2 regions of the Variovorax xiamenensis genome follow, and region 2 is predicted to be linked to the other one. Evidence: riboswitches for the same ligand, from Rfam matches in the RefSeq annotation. Region 2 holds a riboswitch; the other holds the start of a gene.
What was found. A riboswitch is a leader RNA that binds a small molecule or an ion and turns the genes downstream of it on or off. The one in region 2 is predicted to bind cobalamin.
Positions count from the first base shown of each region.

Region 1 (3,407 bases), 1.1 Mb from region 2:
GAGGCGGCCGGTGGCGTACTCGAAGGTCTTGCCGAAGCTGTTGGCGGCGTTCTGCAGGTCGGTGCGCGCGATCTTCGCGTGGTCCCAGCGCAGGCTGCCCACCACCGACCACTGCTCGTCGAAGGCCAGCTTGTCCTCGGCGAAGAAGGCGTAGGTGCTGGTCTTCGTCTTGTATCGCGGCGTGTAGGCCACGGGCGAGGCGTAGTAGCCGGGGTTGAAGACGAAGGGGTCGACCACCGAGCGGCCGCCGTAGGGCGAGTCGTTGGTGTGGGTGAAGTCGATGCGGTTCGCGTCGAAGCCCACGAGCACCTGGTTGGCGAGGCCGAACGGCCGGTGCCTGAAGGTGGCGTCGGTGCGGTTGCCGATCTGCTCCTGGTCGTGGCCGATCTCCAGGTAGTCGCCGCGCGTCACGCGCCGGGTGGCGGGGCTGTAGGTGTAGGTTTCGCTGTTGCGCCAGTGGCGCTTGCTCTCCAGCCGGTAGAGCTGGTTGCGCACGGTGACGGACTCGCTGGGCGTCCACTGGGCGTCGAGACGGGTCCACTTGTCGCGGTACTTGATCTCGGCGTCGTCCACGTTGTAGTTCTGGCGCAGGGTCTGGCTGCTCAGGCGGCCGTCGATCAGCGGCACGCCGTAGTAGCGCTGCGGCGTCTGGCGGCCCTCGTCGTGCGAGAGCGTGAACTGCAGCTGCGGCGATACGTCCAGCCGCACGGCCGCGCTCACGGCAAGGCTCTCGGCCTCGCCGCGCTGCATGAAGCCGTCGGTGTTGCGCTGGCTGATGTCGAAGCGGTAGGAAAGCCGGTCATTGATCGCCCCGCCGCTGCCGAAGGCCACCTGCCGGGTGGCGTCCGAGCCCAGCGTGACCAGCGCCTCGTTGCGGATCGGCCCGCGCGTGGGCTTCTTGGGCACCACGTTGATCGCGCCGCCGATGGCGCCCTCGCCATACATCACCGAGGCCGCGCCGCGCAGCACCTCGATGCGGTCGGCCGACCAGGTGTCGAAGGGAAAAGTGACGGTGCCCGCGCCCGCGTAGAGACGCGTGCCGTCGAAGAGCTGCATCACCGAGCCGTGGCCCAGGAAGCCGCGAGCCCCCAGCGCGGTGCCGCCGTTGCCCGGGCCCGGAGCACCGGTGATGCCGGTTGCGCGGGTGACGGCATCGATCACCGAGGCGTCGCCGCGTGCGCGGATGGTGTCGCCCGTCAGCACCTCGACGCTGGCCGGCGTCTCCAGCGGCGTGAGGCCGAGGCGGCTGCCGGTCTGGGTGGGTTCGTCGATGGCCAGGGGCGTGTGCCGCTCGGCGTCCACCTGGATCGGCTTGAGTGTCTGGCCGTCGGGCGTCTGCGCAAAAGCCGCCGTACAGGGGCCCAAGGCAAGCCCCCAACCCAGCGAAAGACCGGAAAGCCCCGAAAACCGCGCCCAGTGCCGCAGCCGCTGCGACGCCCCCCTGCGATCGCGCCTTGGCGGCGATGCATTGCCCATGAAATTTCTCCTCCGGCCTGCGTCCCCGCAGGCTCCCGACCGATGAAGGACGTGGCGGAAGAGGCGAAAGGGCTGCGGCGGCCCGCGGCGGGCGCGGAAAGCTGCTGGCCCGGACACGCACTCCCGCAGCGTCCGAAGGCGGTTGCGAAGGCCGGTATCCGGGCTTGCGGAGTGCCGCGGCGCGCTGTTGATTGCGCGCCGCGGCGGAACCCCTCGCCTTCCCACGCCGAAGCGCAGTGGCTGCCCGTGCCAATCGAGGAGGCACGAGCCCGAGGGTTTCCAGATCCGCTGACCGTTGCGGGGGCAGCGCAGGAATCGGCGCGTCGATCGCTCTTCGGAAAAGAACGACGACGCGGCTCACCTGCTTCCCGTTTAACCCCGTCGCCAAGGATGAGATGGCGTGCGGGGCACCTTCGAACCGTGTTGTCCGGTGCGGCGGGTAACTAATGAAAACTGCCGCACCGGAACGGCGGGATTATAGGTAGCGCCCCTTGAGACCTTGCTCCGGGGCCTGTCGCCCGCCTCAGGCGGCAGGCTTGCCGTCGGGCCCGAAGAGGCGCCGCATCATGGCCACGCCCGCCACCAGCGCGTTCGAGTAGGTGGCGTAGGGCTCGTGGGCCGCCTCCAGCGGCACGTAGACATGGGTGGTGTCGCCGGGGACACCGTCCACCGCCTCCATCAGCACCCAGTAGAACTCCCCTGCCTCCAGTTCGTGGACGGTGAGTGCGATGTTCCTGGGCGATGGCATGTGACGAGGATGGCGATGCTTGCTGACTGCTGAATGAATTGAACAGGCCATGGAGGCCAGCGGTTGACAGAGCTTTCGGGGTTCTCCTACAGAGCAGCCTCCGGGTGCGACCTAATGTTGTATCCAGGGACTTCCACAAGACACAAGAACCAGGAGGCAGCATGAAGCACTTCACTCTTGAACCCCGGATGCGCTCGAGCATCGGCGGCGCCTTCTATCCGACCGGCTACTCGATGGTGATGTTCCCGAGCGCGGAGGACGCGGACCGCATCGGTCACCGCCTGATCGAGAAGGGCGTGAGCGGCGACGAGGTCTACCTGCTCCCCGCCGAGACGGTGCTCAGCGAGATCGTCCCCACGGTGAAGATCGCCGATGACCCGCTGCCGTCCGCCGGCACCGACGCGGCCACCGTGCGCGCCTACGCCAAGCTGGCGCACGAGGGCCACACCGGCCTGCTGGTCAGGACCAAGGACGGCGCGGCGGCCGAGCAGATGATGGAGCTGGTGCGCACCGTGCCCTACTCCATCGCCCAGCGCTACCGCACGCTGGTGATCGAAGACCTCTGAGTCCCTGAGCCCCTGAGCCTGTCCCCCGTCAGGCCGAGGCCGGCACGGCCATCGACACCGCGCGCTGGACCACGTCGCGGGCCATGGCCTGGGCCAGTTCGTGCTCGCCGAGGAAGACGGTGGCGGAGGTTTCCTGCGTGAGCAGCCGGGCCTCCTGCTCGTTGTGGCTTCGGATCACCGTCTGGATGGCCGGATTGAGCGTACGCGCGGTTTCCATCATCTGGCGCACGTTCATGGCGTCGGGCGTGGCCACCACCAGCACGCGCGCGCGCGCGATGTGCGCCTGGATCAGCACGGCCGGGTCGGCCGCGTCGCCCCACACGGCCGGCGTGCCGGCCTCGCGCAGCTTCTCGACCAGTTCGCGGTTCTGCTCCGCCACCACATAGGGAATGTCGTTCGCGTCGAGTTCGGCCGCAATGCGGCGCCCCACCCGCCCGTAGCCCACCAGCACCACCTGCCGCGAGAGGTACCTGGCCTCGGTGGTCATGGGCAGTTCGGCCAGCGGGTCGTCGCGCATCTCCAGCCCGCGCGCGAAGGAAGAGTGGGCATGCAGCCATTTCTGCATCGGCGCGATCAGGCTGAACCACAGCGGATTGGTGGCGATGGAAATCAGCGCC
Region 1 is NZ_CP139038.1:2,903,807-2,907,213, reverse strand. It holds gene SFB74_RS12990 (TonB-dependent receptor) at 1-1,365, opposite strand, end outside; cobalamin riboswitch at 1,609-1,905, opposite strand; gene SFB74_RS12985 (hypothetical protein) at 2,000-2,224, opposite strand; gene SFB74_RS12980 (hypothetical protein) at 2,386-2,790, shown strand; gene ybaL (YbaL family putative K(+) efflux transporter) at 2,819-3,407, opposite strand, start outside.
Region 1: another riboswitch for cobalamin. It lies ahead of SFB74_RS12990 (TonB-dependent receptor); the one in region 2 lies ahead of SFB74_RS18130 (TonB-dependent receptor domain-containing protein).

Region 2 (3,407 bases):
GGCCGCGCTGCCGGTGGTCTTGCCGCCGAACTCGCTGTCCTTGTCGTGGCGCACATGCAGCTGCAGCGAGTGCGGGCCCTGCACGAAACTGTAGCCGAGCGAAATCGCGTCCTGCGAGCGGTCGCGCGACAGCAGCTTCGAGGTGGTGGTGGGCGCGTTCTGCAGGGCGTCCTCGCGGCGCTCCAGCGTGGCGGTCACGAGGTGCGGGCCGAAGCGGAATTCGTTCTGGAACAGGTAGCCGCGCAGCTTCGTCTCGGTGCGATAGAACGAAGGCTGCGTCTTGTAGACCGACTGCGAGTCGGTCACCTGCACGCGGGTGCTGTAGACGTTGTTCCACTTGGCCGACCAGGTCAGGCCGGCGGTCTGCAGCGTGTTGCTCGAAATGTCGTTGGCGAACAGGATCGGCAGCTTGGTCTTGGACGGCACGGTGGTGTCGTAGCCGGCCTTGACGGCGCTGGACAGCAGCGTCGCCTCGATGCGCTGGTCGGGCGTGATCTGGTAGCCCAGCTTCACGTTGCCCGAGGTGCTGTTGTAGCCGTCGCGGTCGGGGCTGGTGAAGCCGTCCTTGGTCACGTTGCGCTTGCTCACGGGCTGCACGTTGTAGCCCTTGCTTTCTTCATGCGCGACGCCGAACGAATAGTCGAAGAGGCCCGACTTGCCGCTCACGCCGCCTTCGATCCTGCGCAGCCCCTTGCTGCCGAAGCCGATGCCCGCGTAGGGCGACACGCCCTCTTCGCCGCGCCGGGTGAAGAGCTGGATCACGCCGCCCACGGCGTCGGAGCCGTACACCGCGGCGGCCGGGCCGCGCAGCACCTCGATGCGGTCGATCTGCGAGAGCGGAATGCCTTCCCAGCCGGCGCCACCGGTCGATTGCGAGTCGATGCGCGCGCCGTCGAGGTACACGGCGGTGAAGCGTGTCTCGGCACCGCGGATGAAGAGACTGGTGGTGTTGCCCACGCCGCCCGAGCGCGAGATCTCGATGCCGGGCAGGCGCGAGAGCAGGTCGGCCACGCCGGTCGCGCCGCTGCGCTCGATGGCGTTGCTGTCGACGATGGAGACGTCTCCCACGAGCTCGGACAGCGCCTGCGGCGTGCGGTTGGCCGTGACCACGGTCTCGCGCAGGGTGGAAGCCTCCTGCGCATGGGCCAGGCCGCCGAAGGCGGAAACCAGCGCCAGCGGCAGGCAGGCGTGGCGGAAACGGCGCGCAGGAGCGCGGCCGCGGAAAGAGCAAACGTGGGAAATCATGAATCAAGCGAACGAACGTCAATACCCCTGGCCGGCCTCCCCGCCAGCGCCTGGGCGCAATGGCCGCGCACGCATTCATGTTCGACGCATGCGGCAGCCGCCTTGTTGGCCGGTATCCGGGCTGGCAGAACGGCTCCTTTCCGCCTTCCCAGACGCCTGTTTCAGGGCGTCCAGTGGCTTCGATGGAAAGGAGTTGGCGCCTTGCGGCGCCGTCTGCTTGACCGTTGCGGGGGCAGCGCAGGCGGCTTCGGCCCTGGTCCGACACGATGAGGTCGGCGGCTTCCACTCCTGCTTCCCGTTGAACTGCGCCGTGCGAACCACGGCGCGAGCACCAACGCCCGGAATTCTATGTCCTGCCATGCGCCGCTTAAGTCGAAAGTTGCGGCGCCGCTAATATCGAAGGCCATATGCGGCCCGCCTCGATCTTCCTGAATCTGCGTTCGGCGCTGCAGCGCCTCTTCGGTGTCTCGGGCTGGCAGTCGATGCTGCTGTGGTCGATCGTGGCCGGGCTGCTCGGCACGCTGGCGACCGAACTGTTCCGCGCCGCGCTGCTGGCCTTCGAGCACCTGGTGCTCGGGCCGGGCGAAGGGCTCGTTGCGATGGCCAGGCACCTGCCGTGGTGGGCGCGCATCGCCTGCCCCACGCTGGGCGGGCTGGTGGCGGGGCTGCTGCTGGTGCTCGCGAAGCGCGTGGCCGAGCGCAGCGCCACGTCGGACTACATGGAAGCCATCGTGCTCGGCGACGGGCGCATTCCGGTGGCACAGACGCTGGCGCGCAGCGCGTCGTCGCTGGTGAGCATCGGCACCGGCGGCTCGATCGGGCGCGAGGGCTCGATGGTGCAGCTGGCGGCGCTGGCCTCGTCGCTGCTCGGGCGGGTGTTCCGCTTTCCGACGGAACGGCTGCGGCTGCTGGTGGCCTGCGGCGCGGCGGCGGGCCTCACTGCCGCCTACAACGCACCCATCGCCGGAGCCTTCTTCGTCGCGGAGATCGTGCTGGGCTCCATCGCGATGGAGAGCGTGGGGCCGATCATCATCGCCTCGGTGGTCGCCAACGTCGCGATGCGGGCGCTGCCGGGCTACCAGCCGCCCTACAGGATGCCGCCGTTTCCGGAAATCCACGGCACCGAGGTCGTGCTGTTCTGCGTGCTCGGCGTGCTGCTGGGCTTCGCGGCGGTCGGGTTCCTGCGCGCATTGCAGGGCAGCCGGGCGCTCTTCTCGCGGCTGCCGCTCGCACTGCCCTGGCGGCTGGCGCTTGGCGGGCTCATCATGGGCGCATTGTCGGTGCCGATGCCGGAGGTCTGGGGCAACGGCTACAGCGTGGTCAATTCGGTGCTGCACACGCCATGGGCATGGACGCTGATCGCGATGGTGCTGCTCGCCAAGGCGGTCGCCACGATGGCCACGGCCGGCTCGGGCGCGGTGGGCGGCGTGTTCACGCCGGCGCTCTTCTTCGGCTGCATGATCGGCGCGCTGTTCGGCCAGGGCGTGCAGGCGCTGTGGCCGGCGGCGAGCTCGGCGCCCTTCGCCTACGCGATCGTCGGCATGGGAGCCTTCCTGGCGGGCGCGACGCAGGCACCGCTCATGGCCATCCTGATGATCTTCGAGATGACGCTGAGCTACCAGGTCATGCTGCCGCTGATGGCCGCGAGCGTCATCGCGTACTTCGTCGCGCGCTCGGCCAACGCGGGCTCGATGTACGAGATCACGCTGCACCGCAACGCGCAGCGCGACGACCAGATGCGCCTGCGCGGGCTGCACATGCGCGACCTGGTGCAGCCGGCCGAAACGGTGGTCGGGCCCCAGGCGGACCGCGAGGCCATGAGCAAGCTCTTCCTGCAGTACCCCGTGAAGTACCTGTACGTGGTGGACGCGGACAACCGCTATCTCGGCGTGGTGCCGCTTTCTTCGCTCGGTACGGCGCCGCAGGAGACGACGGCCGGCGCCCTGCTCTCGCAGGCGATCCTGCCGGTCACCGCCGATACCGGCCTTGGCGAGGCGCTGCAGCGCTTCCTCGACCATCTGGGCGAGCGGCTGCCGGTGATCGAAAGCGCCGCCAACCCCGTGCTGCTGGGCGTGGTCGCCAAGAGCGCGCTGCTGGCCACCTACGTGCGGCTGAGCGAGGCCTGAAAAGACCCCGGAGGGTTTGATCGGCAGGCTGCAAAG
Region 2 is NZ_CP139038.1:3,980,094-3,983,500, forward strand. It holds gene SFB74_RS18130 (TonB-dependent receptor domain-containing protein) at 1-1,245, opposite strand, end outside; cobalamin riboswitch at 1,336-1,596, opposite strand; gene SFB74_RS18135 (ClcB-like voltage-gated chloride channel protein) at 1,653-3,371, shown strand.